Linked DNA regions of Glaciimonas sp. PCH181. The protein of the gene in region 1 interacts with the protein of each later gene in a pairwise test. Links are inferred from orthologs where the notes say so. Each region holds a gene or a part of one and is shown in the gene's direction. Other genes may lie near its edges. The genes, in order: gyrB and gyrA.

Evidence for each region.
Region 2: the proteins of gyrB (region 1) and gyrA interact in binary tests that used the Escherichia coli proteins (3 or more experiments, as listed by UniProt). The link is inferred for Glaciimonas sp. PCH181 from one-to-one orthologs.

What each region holds. Positions count from the first base shown.
Region 1 is NZ_PYFP01000002.1:1,167,351-1,176,371, reverse strand. What follows is about bases 1-3,047. They hold gyrB (DNA topoisomerase (ATP-hydrolyzing) subunit B), read left to right. Parts: upstream 1-305; coding sequence 306-2,789; downstream 2,790-3,047. Also shown: yghU (glutathione-dependent disulfide-bond oxidoreductase), read right to left, coding at 3,081-3,956; C7W93_RS18505 (molybdopterin-dependent oxidoreductase), read right to left, coding at 4,116-4,874; C7W93_RS18500 (cytochrome b/b6 domain-containing protein), read right to left, coding at 4,871-5,521; C7W93_RS18495 (hypothetical protein), read right to left, coding at 5,576-6,205; C7W93_RS18490 (heavy metal response regulator transcription factor), read left to right, coding at 6,345-7,025; C7W93_RS18485 (heavy metal sensor histidine kinase), read left to right, coding at 7,022-8,446; C7W93_RS18480 (RecQ family ATP-dependent DNA helicase), read left to right, coding at 8,772-9,021. UniProt on the Escherichia coli protein: DNA gyrase negatively supercoils closed circular double-stranded DNA in an ATP-dependent manner to maintain chromosomes in an underwound state.
Region 2 is NZ_PYFP01000002.1:435,980-444,369, reverse strand. The notes cover bases 1,288-4,555. They hold gyrA (DNA gyrase subunit A), read left to right. Parts: upstream 1,288-1,637; coding sequence 1,638-4,355; downstream 4,356-4,555. Other genes in these bases: serC (3-phosphoserine/phosphohydroxythreonine transaminase), read left to right, coding at 4,514-4,555. Also shown: outer membrane protein OmpA, read right to left, coding at 1-258; C7W93_RS15010 (OmpA family protein), read right to left, coding at 550-1,227; more of serC, read left to right, coding at 4,556-5,626; pheA (prephenate dehydratase), read left to right, coding at 5,911-6,984; hisC (histidinol-phosphate transaminase), read left to right, coding at 7,137-8,243; C7W93_RS14985 (prephenate dehydrogenase/arogenate dehydrogenase family protein), read left to right, coding at 8,307-8,390. UniProt on the Escherichia coli protein: A type II topoisomerase that negatively supercoils closed circular double-stranded (ds) DNA in an ATP-dependent manner to maintain chromosomes in an underwound state.

The sequences.
Region 1 (9,021 bases):
TCTAATCATTAAACCCGTCATAAATCGCGTTAAACAGTGTATATCGTGAATAAAGGGGCTTCGGCCCCTTAGTCACATTTAAGAAATCCCCCAGCTGCGGGTATACTGGTCTGTTTCGTAAAGAATTGAACATAAAAGCGTCTTTTTCCTCCATGCGTCGTTCCAAATCCCATAGCGATAGTTCTGCTATCACTGCGGTTTGTAATTAGCCTGATCAGAAAATCCACCATTTTTGTTAGTTCATCCGATTAGCAGATCATTAGCTTGGATTCATGTTTTTGTAGCAGTTTATTCAGAAGGTAGCCATGTCATCAATCCCTCAAGACAACACCAATCAGCCGCCACCAAATGCGTACGGCGCGTCCTCAATTCAGATCCTCGAAGGTCTGGAAGCAGTACGAAAACGTCCGGGGATGTACATCGGCGACACTTCAGACGGCACCGGCTTGCATCATCTGGTGTTTGAAGTTCTGGACAACTCCATCGACGAATCGTTAGCCGGTCATTGCACCGAAATCAACGTCACGATCCATTCTGATAATTCGATTTCCGTCACCGACAATGGCCGTGGCGTCCCCACCGGCATCAAGTTTGACGACAAGCACGAACCTAAGCGCAGCGCAGCCGAAATCGTCATGACCGAGTTGCACGCTGGCGGTAAATTCGATCAAAACTCTTATAAAGTTTCCGGCGGTTTGCATGGCGTGGGCGTTTCTTGCGTCAACGGTTTGTCCAAGTTATTGAAGCTCACCATCCGTCGCGATGGCAAAGTCCATTTCATGGAATTCGTACGCGGCGTACCGCAAAATCGTGACATCGAAACCATAGACGGCATGATCGTATCGCCCATCAAAGTCATTGGCGACACCGACAAGCGCGGTACGGAAGTGCACTTCTGGGCCGACGAAGAAATTTTTACACACGTCGAATTCCACTACGAAATTCTAGCCAAGCGTATCCGCGAATTATCGTTCCTGAACAACGGTGTGCGTATCAAACTGACCGATCAACGCACCGGCAAAGAAGAACTTTTCGCGTTCGAAGGCGGCACACGCGGTTTCGTTGAATACATCAACAAAAACAAAAGCGTATTGCACCCAACGATTTTTCAGGCGACAGGCGAAAAAGAAGGCGTCACAGTCGACGTCTCCATGCAATGGAATGACGCCTATAACGAGCAAGTATTATGCTTCACCAATAACATCCCGCAACGCGACGGCGGTACCCATCTCACCGGCCTGCGTGCAGCGATGACTCGTGTACTGAACAAGTACATCGAAGAACATGATTTCGCCAAACGCGCCAAAGTCGAAACCAGCGGCGACGACATGCGCGAGGGCCTGACTTGCGTGTTATCAGTCAAAGTCCCTGAGCCAAAATTCAGTTCGCAAACCAAAGACAAACTTGTCTCCAGCGAAGTGCGTTTGCCGGTCGAAGAAATTGTCGCCAGAACACTCAGCGACTATCTGCAAGAAAAACCAAACGACGCCAAAATCATCTGCGGCAAAATCGTCGAAGCTGCACGTGCCCGTGATGCAGCGCGTAAAGCGCGTGAGCTGACCCGTCGTAAAGGCGTGATGGATGGCCTCGGTTTATCCTCCAAACTTGCCGATTGCCAGGAAAAAGATCCCGCATTATGCGAACTTTACATCGTCGAGGGTGACTCTGCGGGCGGTTCAGCCAAGCAAGGCCGCGACCGTAAATTTCAGGCGATTCTGCCATTGCGCGGTAAAGTCTTGAACGTCGAAAAAGCACGCTTCGAAAAAATGCTATCGTCAGAGCAGATCACGACCTTGATCGCGACGCTAGGCACCAGCATCGGCCCGGACGAATTCAATGCCGACAAACTGCGTTATCACCGCATCATCATCATGACCGATGCAGACGTCGATGGTGCCCACATCCGCACGCTGCTGCTGACATTGTTCTATCGTCAAATGCCGCAACTGGTTGAGCGCGGCCACATCTACATCGCGCAACCGCCACTGTACAAAGTCAAGCACGGCAAAGACGAACGCTATCTCAAAGATGACGTTGAAGAAGTTCAATACATGATGCAGGTCGCGCTCAATGACGCCTCGCTAGTCCCGAGTTCAGGCACCGATCCGATCAGCGGCCCGGCCCTGACAGAACTGGTTCGTCAATACAACACCGCCAACGCCATCATCACGCGCCTGACCCGCGCCATCGACGGCGCTGCCCTCACCGCCATCATGACTGGCGTCACGCTAGAACTAGACACCGTTGAAAATGCCGAATTATCCGCGCAAGCACTCACCAAAGAAATCGGTGATCCTGCGGTCAACGTCATCGTCAAATCCGATGAACTGACAGAAAAGCATCAACTGCGGATTCAACGGATGTACCACGGCAATATCAAAGCCAGCGTTATCGACAGCGACTTCGTCACCAGCTCCGACTACAAAGTACTATGCAACGCCGCCGCCACCTTCAAAGGTCTGATCGGTCCGGGTGCAATGGTCCGTCGCGGCACCGGTGAAAAAGTAAAAGAATTCGCCATTGCCGATTTCCACCAAGCCATGGCCTGGCTACGCGACGAAGCAGAACGCGGCGTCAGCAAACAGCGCTACAAAGGACTGGGTGAAATGAACCCAAGCCAACTATGGGAAACCACAATGGACCCAACCGTGCGCCGCCTGCTAAAAGTACAGATCGACGACGCGATTGCCGCGGATCAAATCTTTATGACGTTGATGGGCGACGACGTTGAACCACGGCGCGCGTTTATTGAGTTGAATGCGTTGCAGGCTGGGAATATTGATGTTTGATGGTTTTAGCTGTACCCATCAACTGGCAGTTTGAGAACGATAAACTGACAAAGGTGGGCTGCGGAAAAGCAATTAGACGTGGTGCCGCTGAATCTTTTGAGCCACGTCTGTTGTGCTGAAAACCTTGATCATCAGAGTTTAAAAAGCTCGTGCACCGCTAACTGGATGCACGAGCTTTTTTATTTCAGGCAAGCCTGGGACTGTTCAGGGATTTGTTAAAGCATCCCGGGTGGTACACCCTGCGGCGAACCTGAGGGCACTAGCGCAGTCATACCGGAGTCATGACTTGCCCTAGGAGGAAGGAACCAGCTTGTCTTGCGTCTTGAGGTCGAAGTCGCTGGCGTCGTGGCGCTCGAGGAGCTGGCCGGACGGCTCGCCCCAGGCACGGTTGACCTTGCGGCCGCGCTCCACGGCTGGGCGCAGGGCAATCTCGTCAGTCCAGCGTAGCACATGCTTGTACTCGTGCACGCTGAGGAACTCGCCTGCCTCGTAGAGGTGGCCTTTGACCAGCGCGCCATACCACGGCCAAACCGCCATGTCCGCGATGGTATAGTCGTTGCCCGCCAGGAAGCGATGCTCTGACAGCCGACGCTCCAATACATCAAGCTGGCGTTTGACTTCCATCGCGTAGCGGTTGATCGGGTACTCAAACTTTTCAGGTGCGTAAGCATAGAAATGACCAAAGCCTCCGCCCAGAAAGGGCGCACTGCCCATTTGCCAGAATAGCCAGGACAAGCATTCGGCGCGCGCCGCGCCGCTGGCGGGCAGGAAGGCACCAAACTTCTCGGCCAGGTACTGCAGAATGGCTCCGGATTCGAATATCCGCACCGGTGTTTCGCCACTGTGGTCCACGAGAGCTGGAATCTTGGAGTTGGGGTTGGCACCAACAAATCCACTGCCGAACTGGTCGCCATCGTTGATGCGAATCAGCCAAGCGTCGTACTCGGCACCGCCGTGGCCCAGGGCCAGCAACTCTTCAAGCATGATCGTTACTTTGACGCCATTGGGTGTGGCGAGCGAATAAAGCTGCAACGGATGGCGTCCCACCTGCAGGTTTTTGTCATGCGTGGCACCAGCAACAGGCCGGTTGATGCTGGCAAACTTGCCGCCGCTTTCCTTATCCCAGGACCAGACGTTGGGTGGGGTGTACAAGTTTTCGCTACTCATTAGATAGGCTCCATAATGTCGCGTAGTTTCTGGTGCAGAATATTGCTTAGTGTAACCGGTAAGTAAAAATGCATACTCGGCCGAAGATTTATGCTGGCGCCGAAGGCATGCACTGAGCGGGATCCACATTCGAAAACGACTGCCTGTTACTGTCAGACGTTAAGAACCGCTGTACCAGTTGTACCCTTGGTCTTCCCAATAGCCACCGGGATTTTCATTAGTGACGAAGATTGCTGCAATATGCTTGGGATTCTTGAAGCCGAGCTTGGTCGGTACCCGCAGTTTCAACGGATAGCCATACTCGGTTGGTAATGGCGAAGTGCCAAAATCCAATGCCAGCATAGTCTGCGGATGCAACGCAGTTGCCATGTCGATGCTGGAATAGTAGCGGTCTGCACATTTGAAGCCGACATACTTTGCGGTAGTATCAGCACCGATATGCGCTAGGAAAGTGCGAAACGGCACGCCGCCCCACTGGCCGATGGCGCTCCAGCCTTCGATGCAGATATGGCGCGTGATTTGCGACACTTGTGGCAATGCCCTTAATTGCGCCAGGTTCCAGTTGCGCTTGTTACGCACCAGCCCTGAGACTTCCAACGTATACGTATCACCATCGATCTCCGGCGCCGAATCTGCATCGTAAAAGGCATTGAATGGAAATGGCTTGGTGATCATGCTGGCCGGATAGGTCGGCGCCAGATGATTGGGGCGAAACAACATGCTTTGCACACGATCATTCCAGCGTGACATTGCCCACAATACCTTGTCGACCTGATCGCCGTCTTGCAGATTGCAGCCGGTCAGCAGCGACAACGCCCCCAGTGACAGCCCCGAGCGCAGGAATAGACGGCGCTGCAGTTGTACTAGTTCGGGTTGTAGTTCATTGTTTTTCGGCGGTTGATTTTTCTTCTCGCTCATACTTGCTGCTCCTGCTTTGTAAGTTTCTTGCGGGCGTGGCGGGGAGCCCGTCCGGTCAGCATCGGCAGCAGTGTGCTCGGCACGATCAGTACCAGCGCCAGATGCACTACTACGAAGGCGACGATGCCAGCCATCGCTACAAAGTGCACGTGGCGCGCAATGTCGTAGCCGCCGAACAGGTCGACCAGACTGTCCAGCTGCACCGGTTTCCAGATCGACAAACCGGACGCTACCACCAGCACGCCAAGCAGTAACACGACGATGTACATCAGGCGTTGCACGGTGTTATAAGTGCCGGGCTGATGCGCCAGTTTGAAGGTCAACGCATCTTTTATATCGCGTAGCAGCGGACGCAATCCTAGCGGCAGGAAATGGCGGCGGAAATGTCCGGCCAGCAGGCCGTAGCCAAGATAGATCAAGCCGTTTACTACCAATAGCCACATCGCCGCCAGATGCCAGGCAATCGCTCCGCCCAGCCAGCCGCCGAGAGTGGCCCAATGCGGAAAATCGAAGCCGAACAGTGGCGAGGCGTTGTAGATCCCCCAGCCGCTCATCACCATGCAGACGATGGCGAAGGCGTTGGTCCAGTGCGCTACGCGCACCAGCAGCGGATGAATGATGCGGCGGGGTTTATCGGCAGTCGCCATGAATACACCTTATATAGAATCGTTGCGGGCAGATGGGCTGCCCGCGATGCGGCATTACATCGGCGGCACTACGCCTTTGACGCCAACCAGGGCGCGACCTACCACGTCGCTGCCATCGGCGGCCTTGTTGACAACGAATACGGCGTGGGCGCCAGGCACCAGCAAGCTGCGGTCACCTTTGTTGAGGCTAACGATAGGGACGTCGGCCGGCACCACGATTTTCTTTTCACCATCCGGATACTTGACTGTGATGGTGCGGCCGCTGGTGACGACTACATCGCCGACAGTACCGTTGGTCATAGTGCTTTTCTTACCCAGGTCCCAAGCGTAATGACCTTCGCCTGATTTCATTCCGGGTGGGAAGACGGTGACTTCCAGCGCCTTCAGGCTGCCATCAGCCTGTGGTATGGCGGCGCTGCCGATGAAACTATCTGACTTAATGTCGGTGATGGCGGCATGGCTCACCGAGAGTAGGATTAGGTCCGGTGCCAGTTTCAAGGTCAGTTTCTTGCCAGCTCTGGTGCTGACTTCGAGATTGTCGGCGTTAACTTTTTCAATTGTGGCGCGCACCCGCACCGGTGTTGTTGTAGCGGCAGTCTGGGCGATAGCGAGGCTGCCATAGGCGAGGAAAGTCGATGCGGCCAGGGCGGGAACCAGCCGACGTAAGAATTGTGCAGTTGTCATGAGAGTAGTTTAGGTGGTTGCTGGAATGTCCATGGTAGGCGTGCTTAAGTGTCTTATCGGTGACATATGGATGACAATATTGTCATTCTTCTTGGGGCGCGAATTGATAGAATGGGGCGATTACCATCAAGGAATCAGCATGCCTATCCTCGTCATCGAAGACGACCCCAAGACCGGTGCCTACCTCAAGAAAGGTCTGCGCGAATCAGGATATGCGGTCGACTTGATTTCCAACGGCAGCGACGGTTTGCACATGGCGCTGGAGAACTCTTACGACCTGGTGGTGCTGGATGTCATGTTGCCCGGCACTGACGGTTGGACCATCATGCGTGCGATTCGCGCCCGCCGCGATCTGCCGGTCATCTTCCTGACCGCGCGCGACCATGTGAACGATCGCATACACGGGCTAGAGTTGGGCGCCGACGATTATCTGGTCAAGCCATTTTCGTTTACCGAACTGCTGCTGCGGATTCGGACTCTGCTGCGGCGCGGCGTACTGCGTGAGGCACAGGCGCTGGATTTTTTTCAAGTGGCAGATTTGCAGCTTGATCTGTTGCGCCGCAAGGTCACGCGTCAGGGCGTCGATATTGTCCTCACCAACAAGGAATTCCTATTGCTGCATCTGTTGGTTAAACGCCAGGACGAAGCCTTGTCACGCACCGTCATCGCTTGCGAAGTGTGGGACATGAATTTCGACAGCGATACGAATGTGGTCGACGTCGCCATCAAGCGCCTGCGCGCAAAGATCGATAATCCCTTTGAGCACAAACTGATCCATACGGTGCGGAGTATCGGCTACATGTTTTCCGAAAATCCATGAATCTCTGGCGTACCCGTTCACTGACCGCACGCGTCTCTTTTCTGTTCGCGCTGATTGCCTGCACCATCGTTACCAGCCTCGGCATGTACCTGTATTCGTCGACCCGAAAGGCGCTGGAAACCCGTGCTGATTATTCGTTAATTGGCAGAGTAGAGCATTTCCGCACGCTGTTGCACGATCTCTACAACGTCAAGCAGATGGAAGATCGACCGGCATTGTTTGAAACCATGCTGGGTAGCGAGCAAGATGTATTGATGTTCGCTTATCCGGGTCAGGCACCGTTCGTACGCGTCAATCCGGCTAACCTGACCCCACCACCGATGCCGTCGGTGGGCTTGAATCGATCCTTGACCTTAGCGTCACTGCAAACAGGTGAACGCGCCGATGGTGTGCGTGTGCGCTGGATCTCGGCCGAGGCAGAAGTGGGTAAAGATGGCCCCAAAGTAGTGATCGTCGGTGCCCATGTGATGACGCAAGAATCGTCTATCCTTTCGGCATACTATTGGCAGGTGATCGGTGCTGCTGCAATATCGGTGCTGCTGGCAGCGCTGCTCGGCTTCCTAGTGCTGAAGCGCGGCTTTCGGCCGTTGACTTCGATGGCCGGGCGCGCCGCCGAAGTCAGTCCGACCAATATCGCGATACGCCTGCGCGAAGAAGACGCACCGCAAGAGTTGCGGCGGCTGGCGGCATCCTTCAACGCCATGCTGGACCGGCTCTCCGAGGGCTATGAAAATCTGTCGCAATTTTCTGCCGACCTCGCGCACGAAATCCGTACGCCGATCGGTGCCATGATGGGGCAGACTCAGGTAACGCTGAACAAGGTACGCAATGCCAGTGAATATCAGCAGGTGCTGGAATCCAATCTGGAGGAACTGCAGCGGCTGAGCCGTATCGTGGAAAACATCCTGTTTCTGGCGCATGCCGACCATGCTGGTCTCGCTGTCGAAAAGACATCGCTGGTACTGGCCGATGAGCTGCACAAGATCGCAGAGTATTTTGAAGGTATCGCCGAAGAGCGCGACATCAGGCTGGTAGTCGATGCCAGCGGCGAGCTGCAAGTCAGTCCGGTGATGTGGCGCCGCGCGGTTAGCAATCTGGTGGTGAACGCGGTGCGCTATGCGCTGCCGGGAAGTATCGTGCGGTTAAGCAGCAAGTCACAGGCGCAGGGCACATGTGTTGAAGTGGAAAATCAAGGGGATCCGATCCCGCAAGAACAGCTGGATCGCTTGTTCGACCGCTTCTACCGCGGCGACAAGTCGCGCAGTGAATTCACGGAATCGAACGGACTGGGACTGGCCATTGTGCGTGCCATCATGCTGGTGCACGGCGGCAGCGCTGAAGTGAATTGTTCAGCAGCGGGGCTGATCCGCTTTAGCCTGTATTTTCCACAGATGCCTCGGGCAATCCAGGCGCGAACCTAAAAAAGTGGCTCGCGCCAGTGTAGGGCGTGTAGCTCGCTGGCATGGGTATTTGTTTAGACGGCTGTAAATATTGCTGTAAATGATAAGTTCTTTGGGATAAGCGCTTCTCTCAGTCGGCATCTGACTGAGTTAGCAAGCGCCAGAGGCTCTATTGCCCAGCATGTCCATCGGACATACTTTCGCTATACCAACGTCATTTCTTCTCCTTAAAACACAACGCCATTTGTTATCTATGATTGATAGATTGCGCCCCTATTGAACAGGTGCCCAAAATAAGTTGTCTCTAAACAAAGTAAATCCCCGCAATTTGCAATAACATTTGCCTATGAAAGATCCTGCTCAAAAACAGCGCACGGCGCTCGCGATTACTCCACGCTGCCTTTCCATCGATTTGGAGGTCGGAATCCGCGATGCGCGTATTCATAGTTTCGCTGCGGTGCATGGAGAAACTGACGCCACTCTGGTATTCACAAAAGGCGATCTTGGCGCGGCGCTAATCCAGTTAGATGAACTTGCTCAAACGGCATCTTTTCTACTGGGGCATAATCTGATTGATTTTGATCTTCCTCATCTGG
Region 2 (8,390 bases), 730 kb from region 1 along the record:
AGCTGGTGCTGGTGGTGCAGGCGGTGCTGGCGGAGCAGCTTGTGCCAATTCACCATCACAACCCGGTACTGAATCAGCAGGTGTCCAGTAACCGGTATGCCAGCAAAGACCGTATGGATCACGAGCGATAGTGCCGCGCGCATCTTGTACGTAGGCACTAGTAGGGGTTTTAGCTTGGATATCTTTTATTTCCTGCGCGGAGGCAGTCAGTGCGACGACTGCGGACGCAGCGAAGACGAGTTTTGCTAATTTATTCATGTTTCTCCTCTCGGTTGAGATATCCGCAGATTAACTGCGCAACTAATATACGACATCAAAAATTGGATAATACCACGTGGTTCCAGCCGTTACATGTGAAATTGGCTACATGCAAAGAACTTGCCATCATTCTGCCACAGGCTGCTATTGCTAGCGAAGTATGCCAAATAGGTAGGCCTACGTTTTTCATACTCCGTTGTTTTCTTGCAACATAACATTCTGAAAACATCTTTGCCGGATGCATCTTATATTGCTTTTGGAAACTATACGAATTATTAATATATTTAGTTTTTATTGCACGCTTATCGTCACGCGACGATTAGGACTAAAGCAACTAATAAGACTTTTATGTGGGAGTTGATTACTGCATGTTTTCACTTCTTGCGTGCTTCCGACACCATTTATATTCATTCTGGCAACAACCCCTTTGCTCTTTAAATAATTGGCAACACTTTGGGCGCGCTGTTCGGAGAGTTTTTGGTTATAACCGTTTGCACCAAGTTGATCAGTATGTCCCGTGATCGTAATGACATTATCCTTATTGCAACCATTTAATGGCGCCACGATATCGTTATCAATGTGCGCTTTGGCGGCTGCTGTCAGCGTGTTCTTGCCAAAAGAGAACGTTTGGTCACTACTTAGCGTAGTTAAGAAATTGCAGCTATTAGCTGTCACGGCGGTGTTGTCCGTATTTGCTGCCAGTGGATTGCTGACCAGATCCGGGGCGATCGCTTTCATGAAGGGCGGCAATAGTTCACCGTCGCATCCTGTCACCGCACTATCCTTATCCCAATAGCCGCTGCGCCAGCATAGTCCGAACTGGCTACGCGCGACCGGCCCGCGTGAATCCTGAAGATAAGCACTCGAAGGGGTATTGGCTTGTATATCGGTAGTTTGCGCGAGGACCATAATTGGTGCCGAGCTGAAAGCAATGCCTGTCAGCAGACTCAACGCGAAAAGTTGACGCATAAAATGTTTTCCTGAGGAATGACGGTTGCGTTAATGCAATGTTGGCAATAACGTGTCAATAACGCAATGGAGCTATCGTTATTAAAAGCGACCGTAAGTATATAGGCGATCGGATTAAAATCGATGGAGCAAATTTGACATGGCATTTAAGCATATTACCTGGCGTAACATATTATTTAGTCAACGTGCTCTGACCGCTCTAAGGTCGGGAAAAGCCGATTAGCCAGCGCCACGTGCTAAAATCACGCGTCTTATTGCGAACCTTTGGCTGCATTCTCGACTGGCATCGATGACGTTAGTAATCCATCCGTGTCACCGATAGTTATTAAAATTATTAAAAGTGAATGCCAGACCATGGTCAGCTTTTATCCGTGATCTATCAACCTAAGTAAAGACTCGCCGACTCGCTAATGGATCAATTCGCTAAAGAAACAATACCGATTTCCCTCGAAGAAGAAATGCGCAAGAGTTACCTCGATTACGCCATGAGCGTCATCGTTGGACGTGCGCTGCCTGATGTCCGCGACGGCTTAAAGCCCGTGCATCGTCGGGTCTTATTCGCCATGCACGAAATGAATAATGTCTGGAACCGGCCTTACGTCAAATGTGCGCGTGTGGTCGGTGAAGTCATGGGTAAATACCATCCCCATGGCGATCAATCGATTTACGACACGCTAGTACGTATGGCGCAGAACTTTTCGTTGCGCTACATGCTGGTCGATGGACAGGGTAATTTCGGTTCTATCGACGGTGATGGCGCTGCTGCGATGCGTTACACCGAGTGCCGCCTGGACAAAATCGCGAGCGAAATCCTCGCTGATATCGATAAAGATACCGTTGATTTCGTGCCTAACTATGACGGCAAGGAAAAAGAACCATCGGTATTGCCGACACGGATTCCGAACTTGCTGATCAATGGCTCGTCCGGTATTGCCGTTGGGATGGCGACCAACATTCCTCCGCACAATATTACTGAAGTCATCAACGGCGCGCTGCACGTATTGCGCAATCCCGGCGTGACGATCGATGAACTGATCGAAATTATCCCGGCACCGGATTTCCCGACCGCCGGGATTATTTACGGTGTTTCCGGAGTGCGTGACGGTTATCGCACTGGCCGCGGCCGTGTAGTGATGCGCGCCAAAACGCACTTCGAAGAATACGGTCGTGAAGGTCGCACTGCGATCATTATTGATGAGTTGCCGTATCAGGTTAATAAGAAGGCGTTGCTGGAACGGATCGCCGAGTTGGTGCGCGACAAGAAACTGGAAGGTATATCTGATCTGCGCGATGAGTCCGACAAGTCAGGCATGCGCGTTGTGATTGAGTTGAAGCGCGGCGAAGTGGCTGAAGTTGTCCTTAATAATCTATACAAGCAAACGCAGTTGCAAGATACCTTCGGCATGAATATGGTGGCGCTGGTAGACGGCCAACCTAAATTGCTGAATTTGAAGCAAATGCTGGAGTGCTTCCTGTCGCATCGACGCGAAGTGGTTACACGGCGCACCGTCTTTGAATTACGCAAAGCACGCGAACGTGGTCACGTGCTGGAAGGTTTGGCCGTTGCATTGGCGAATATCGATGATTTCATCGCTATCATCAAAGCAGCGCCAACGCCACCAGTCGCAAAAGCCGGTTTGATGGAGCGCTCGTGGGATTCGTCCGTCGTGCGCGATATGTTGCAACGTACCGGCGCAGAAAACAGTGGCGGTATTAATGCTTTCCGCCCGGAAAATCTGCCTCTGCATTACGGCATTCAAACTGACGGTTTGTACAAACTGTCGGATGATCAGGCGCAAGAAATCTTGCAAATGCGTTTGCAACGTTTGACTGGTCTGGAGCAGGACAAGATTGTTAACGAGTACAAAGACGTGATGGTCACTATCGCTGATTTGCTCGACATTTTGGCTAATCCAGAGCGCGTAACGGTCATCATTACAGATGAAATGAACGCGGCTAAAAACGAATACGGCATCGGTAATAAAGATGAGCGTCGTTCGCAGATCGAACTCAATCCTACTGATCTGGGCACCGAAGATTTGATCACGCCGCAAGACATGGTGGTCACTTTGTCGCATACCGGCTATATGAAATCGCAACCGGTTTCCGAATATCGCGCGCAAAAGCGTGGTGGACGCGGCAAGCAGGCGATGGCGACGAAAGAAGATGACTGGATCGATCAGTTGTTTGTCGGCAATACGCATGATTACATTTTGTGTTTCAGCAATCGCGGTCGCTTGTATTGGCTGAAAATCTGGGAAGTCCCACAAGGTTCACGTAACTCACGCGGCAAGCCGATTGTGAATATGTTCCCGCTACAAGACGGTGAAAAAATCACCGTTGTGTTGCCATTATCTGGCGACAATCGTAGCTTCCCGGAAGATCGTTATATCTTTATGTCGACTAGCCTCGGCACTGTTAAAAAGACACCTTTATCGGATTTCAGTAATCCACGTAAAGCGGGGATTATTGCCGTCGATCTGGACGAAGGCGATTTTCTGATCGGTGCAGCGCTGACTGATGGACAGCACGATGTCATGCTGTTCTCCGACTCTGGCAAAGCAGTGCGCTTTGATGAAAACGATGTACGTCCGATGGGTCGTACCGCACGCGGTGTGCGCGGTATGAATCTGGAAGACGGACAGCAAGTTATTGCTTTGCTGGTTGCCGAGAACGAACAACAATCTGTCCTGACCGCAACTGAAAACGGTTACGGAAAACGTACTCCTATTACTGAGTACACCCGTCATGGCCGTGGTACGAAGGGGATGATTGCGATTCAGACCAGTGAGCGTAACGGTAAAGTTGTTGCCGCTACGCTGGTTGAACCTAGCGATGAAATTATCCTGATCACTACCGGTGGCGTGTTGATTCGCACTCGTGTCGCAGAGATTCGCGAGATGGGCCGCGCTACGCAAGGCGTGACGCTGATCGCGGTTGAAGACGGCACCAAGCTGAGCGGTTTGCAGCGCGTGATGGAAAGCGATGTTGAAGAAGTAATTGAAGAAAACGTAGAAGCCCCGATCTCTGATGCTAATGTTGCTACCGATGCTGCGGCTGACGGTGGTAATGAAGGCGGAGATGACAGCGCTTCTGGCAAAGAAAGCGGTCCTGCCGACGTTGAGTAATTGGCGTTAAAGTGGTCACGCAGAAGGATGTTTCCTTCCGCCTGACCACATTTTATTGCCCTTCAGACTCCTCTGCAACGTTGTAAATATATCCTTTGTTGCACAAGTAATTTTTCAGAAAATCTCGCTGTCCCTAGCTTTTATTGACGAGTGTCAACATGCCTATCTTTAATTTTTCTGCTGGTCCCGCCGTATTACCTAAAGAAGTGCTGCAACAAGCTGCTGCTGAAATGCTGGACTGGCACGGTAGTGGTATGTCAGTCATGGAAATGAGTCATCGCGGCAGCGAGTTTATGTCGATACTAGAAAACGCGCAGCGCGATTTCCGCGAGTTATTGGGGATTCCCGCTAACTATAAAGTTCTGTTTTTGCAGGGTGGTGCGATTGCCGAGAATGCCATCATTCCGATGAATCTGGCGGCGCGACTGAGCGCTGACAATTCCTTGCCAGGCACTGCCGATTACATCAATACAGGTTCTTGGTCGACCAAGTCGATTAAGGAAGCAAAACGTTATTGCAACGTTAATGTTGCAGCTTCTTCAGAGCCGCAAAAATTTGCACAGATTCCATCGCGTGACAGCTGGCAGCTTTCTAAAGACGCCGCATACGTCCATATTTGCACCAATGAAACTATCGATGGCGTGGAGTTTCAATTTACGCCAGAAGTTGCTGGGGAGACCAATGGCGCACCGTTAGTCGCAGACATGTCATCGCACATTTTGTCGCGCCCGGTGGATGTGGCTAAATACGGCGTTATTTATGGTGGCGCGCAGAAAAATATCGGGCCTGCTGGTTTGACGATCGTGGTGGTCCGGGAAGACTTACTCGGTCATGCCATGCCAAGTTGCCCATCGGCCTTCGACTGGAAAATCGTCGCTGATAACGATTCCATGTACAACACGCCGCCGACTTATGCGATTTATATTGCCGGACTGGTATTCCAATGGCTCAAGCGGCAGGGCGGCGTAGCGGCGATGGAGCAAGTGAATATCGCTAAGGCCGGATTGTTGTACGATTATCTGGATTCCACTGATTTCTATCAAACAAAAATTGCCGCAGATTGTCGCTCGCGCATGAATGTTCCGTTCTTTTTGCGTGACGAGACCCGCAACGCCGACTTTCTCGGCGGCGCGAAAGAACAGGGTTTGTTGCAGCTGAAAGGACACAAATCCGTTGGCGGTATGCGGGCGTCGATTTACAACGCTATGCCAATGGCTGGTGTACAGGCGTTGGTTGCTTATTTGAAAGAATTTGAAAAGCGATACGGATAATCACCGGTCGCGGGGAGAGCGATTGGTATCCTGACTAATCCGTAAGTATTCTTATTGAGCAGGGCTTACGGGCGCATTTACCAAAGCCATCTTGGGCGGTATTTAAACGTAATAAAGTCAGGTCTTACGCAAAACTGTTTCAGCAACGTGTTGATCAAAACTTGCCAATGAAGACAGTGCGCCGATGTGGGCCTGTTGAGGAAGTTAACGTTAATAGACGTGCCGTCGCTGGGGTATTTAGCGTTATTTCTTAGAGTGTAAAAAGCGACGCAACCACCATCATCATGATCCAAGAAAAACTTCTACCGTTACGCCAGAAAATCGATGACATTGACGCGCAAATTCTGGTGCTGTTAAATCGCCGTGCCCAGTTGGCGCAAGAAGTGGGGCATGTAAAAGCGGAAACCAATGCCCCCGTGTTTCGACCGGAGCGTGAAGCGCAGGTATTACGTAGCGTTGCGGATCGCAATCCCGGACCGCTGCAATCTGGCGATGTGCAGACCATTTTCCGAGAAGTAATGTCGGCTTGCCGGGCACTGGAAAAACGTGTCACCGTCGCCTATCTAGGCCCCGCTGGCACCTTCAGCGAGCAGGCCGTATATCAGCAATTTGGTCACGCGGTGGATAGCATGGCGTGCGCATCGATTGATGAGGTGTTTCGTGCCGCAGAAGCCGGAACCGCCGATTTTGGCGTGGTGCCAATCGAAAACTCATCCGAAGGCGTCATCAACAGAACCCTGGATTTATTGTTGCAAACGACCTTGCGCATTAGTGGCGAAGTCGCGATTCCGGTACATCATAGTCTGATGACAAAAGATGGAACGACTGATCATGTAACGCGGATTTGTGCGCACTCGCAGGCGTTGGCGCAATGTAACGCGTGGCTAAATCAGCACTATCCCAATATTGAACGACTCGCGGTGGCCTCTAACGCCGAAGCGGCGCGTATGGCCAGCGAAGATGTGACCGTTGCAGGGATTGCGGGCGAGCTTGCCGCGCAAACTTACGGTGTGCAAATCGTCAGTGCGCACATTCAGGATGATCCGCACAACCGCACACGTTTTGCGGTAATCGGTCGCTTGCACACGACCCCAAGCGGCAAGGATCAGACTTCCTTAGTGTTATCGGTGCCGAACAAAGCAGGCGCTGTATATAGTCTGTTGTCGCCGCTCGCCAGTCACGGGGTATCGATGAGCCGTTTTGAGTCGCGGCCTGCGCGAATGGGCGCATGGGAATATTATTTTTACGTGGATGTTGAAGGTCATGAGCAGGACGAAAAAGTTGCCAAGGCATTAGCTGAACTCAAGCAAAATGCGGCGTTTTTTAAGTTACTTGGCTCTTATCCGCTCAGTCTTTAATACTGCTATTAAGTCTATGGTCTGGTCGACCATAGCTGCAATATGAATGTTTGATACCGCTACATTCACCACGCTCAATACAAACGATTTATCTTCCAGTCACACCGATACTGTGACAAAAATTTGCTTATTATTTCTATAGAAAGCACACGATGTCGATTCAATTTGGTCCAGAGTATGTTCGCGCCATTGCGCCGTATCAGGGCGGCAAGCCGATAGCTGAAGTAGCCCGAGAATTCGGTCTTGATGAAGCCAAAATTATCAAGCTTGCTTCGAACGAAAATCCGTTAGGTATGCCGGAATCTGCGCGCGTGGCGATGCAAGCGGCGGTCGCGGATATTGGTCGTTATCCGGATGCCAATGGGTTTGATCTGAAGGCCGCGATCATGGCCAAATATGATGTTCCCGCAGACTGGATCACACTGGGGAATGGCAGTAACGATATTCTGGAGCTCGCCACCCACGCCTTTGTGCAGCCGGGCCAAGCTGCAATGTATTCTGAGTTTTCTTTCGTCGTGTATGGCTTGGCGACGCAGGCGGCTGGTGCGCGCGCTATCGTAGTACCGTCCAAGGATTTTGGACACGATTTGCCAGCAATGGCCGCCGCGATTACAGAGGATACGCGTCTGATTTTTATCGCGAATCCGAACAATCCGACGGGTACTTTTTTGCCGTCGGCTGACATCGCTGCTTTCTTGCAACGCGTGCCGCCGAATGTTGTGGTGGTGCTGGACGAAGCTTATAACGAATATTTACCCCCTGAGTTGCAATTCGACGCGATTGCGTGGGTGCGTCAGTATCCGAATTTACTGGTTTCGCGCACGATGTCGAAAGCGTATGGCTTGGCAGGATTACGTATCGGCTTTGGGATTGCCCAACCGGCTGTGACGGATTTGCTGAACCGCATTCGTCAGCCTTTCAATGTTAATTCGTTGGCACAAGCAGCGGCGATTGCCGCGCTCAATGACAAGCCGTTTTTGCAACGCAGCGCCCAGGTCAATACCGAAGGCTATGCGCAATTGACGGAAGCATTTGAAGCGTTGAAGCTGACTTATGTGCCATCGTTTGGTAATTTTGTGATGGTTAAGGTCGGCGATGATGACGGCGCTGGGGCGCGTGTCAATCTCGCGTTGCTGAAGCAGGGCATCATTGTGCGCCCGGTTGGCAATTATGGTTTGCCGCAATGGCTGCGCGTTACGATCGGTCTGCCGCATGAAAATGCTGCTTTTATTAGTGCGTTGAAGGCTCTGCTGGGCTGATGGCGTCTATTCGGTCTTCGGTAAAATTCACCTTTTCATTATCTTTTTGCGCAAGACTTCATCGTGTTTAAGAAAATTGCTATTTTTGGTGTTGGTTTGATCGGCGGCTCCTTTGCGCTGGCGCTCAAGCAGGCGGGCGCGGTGGCG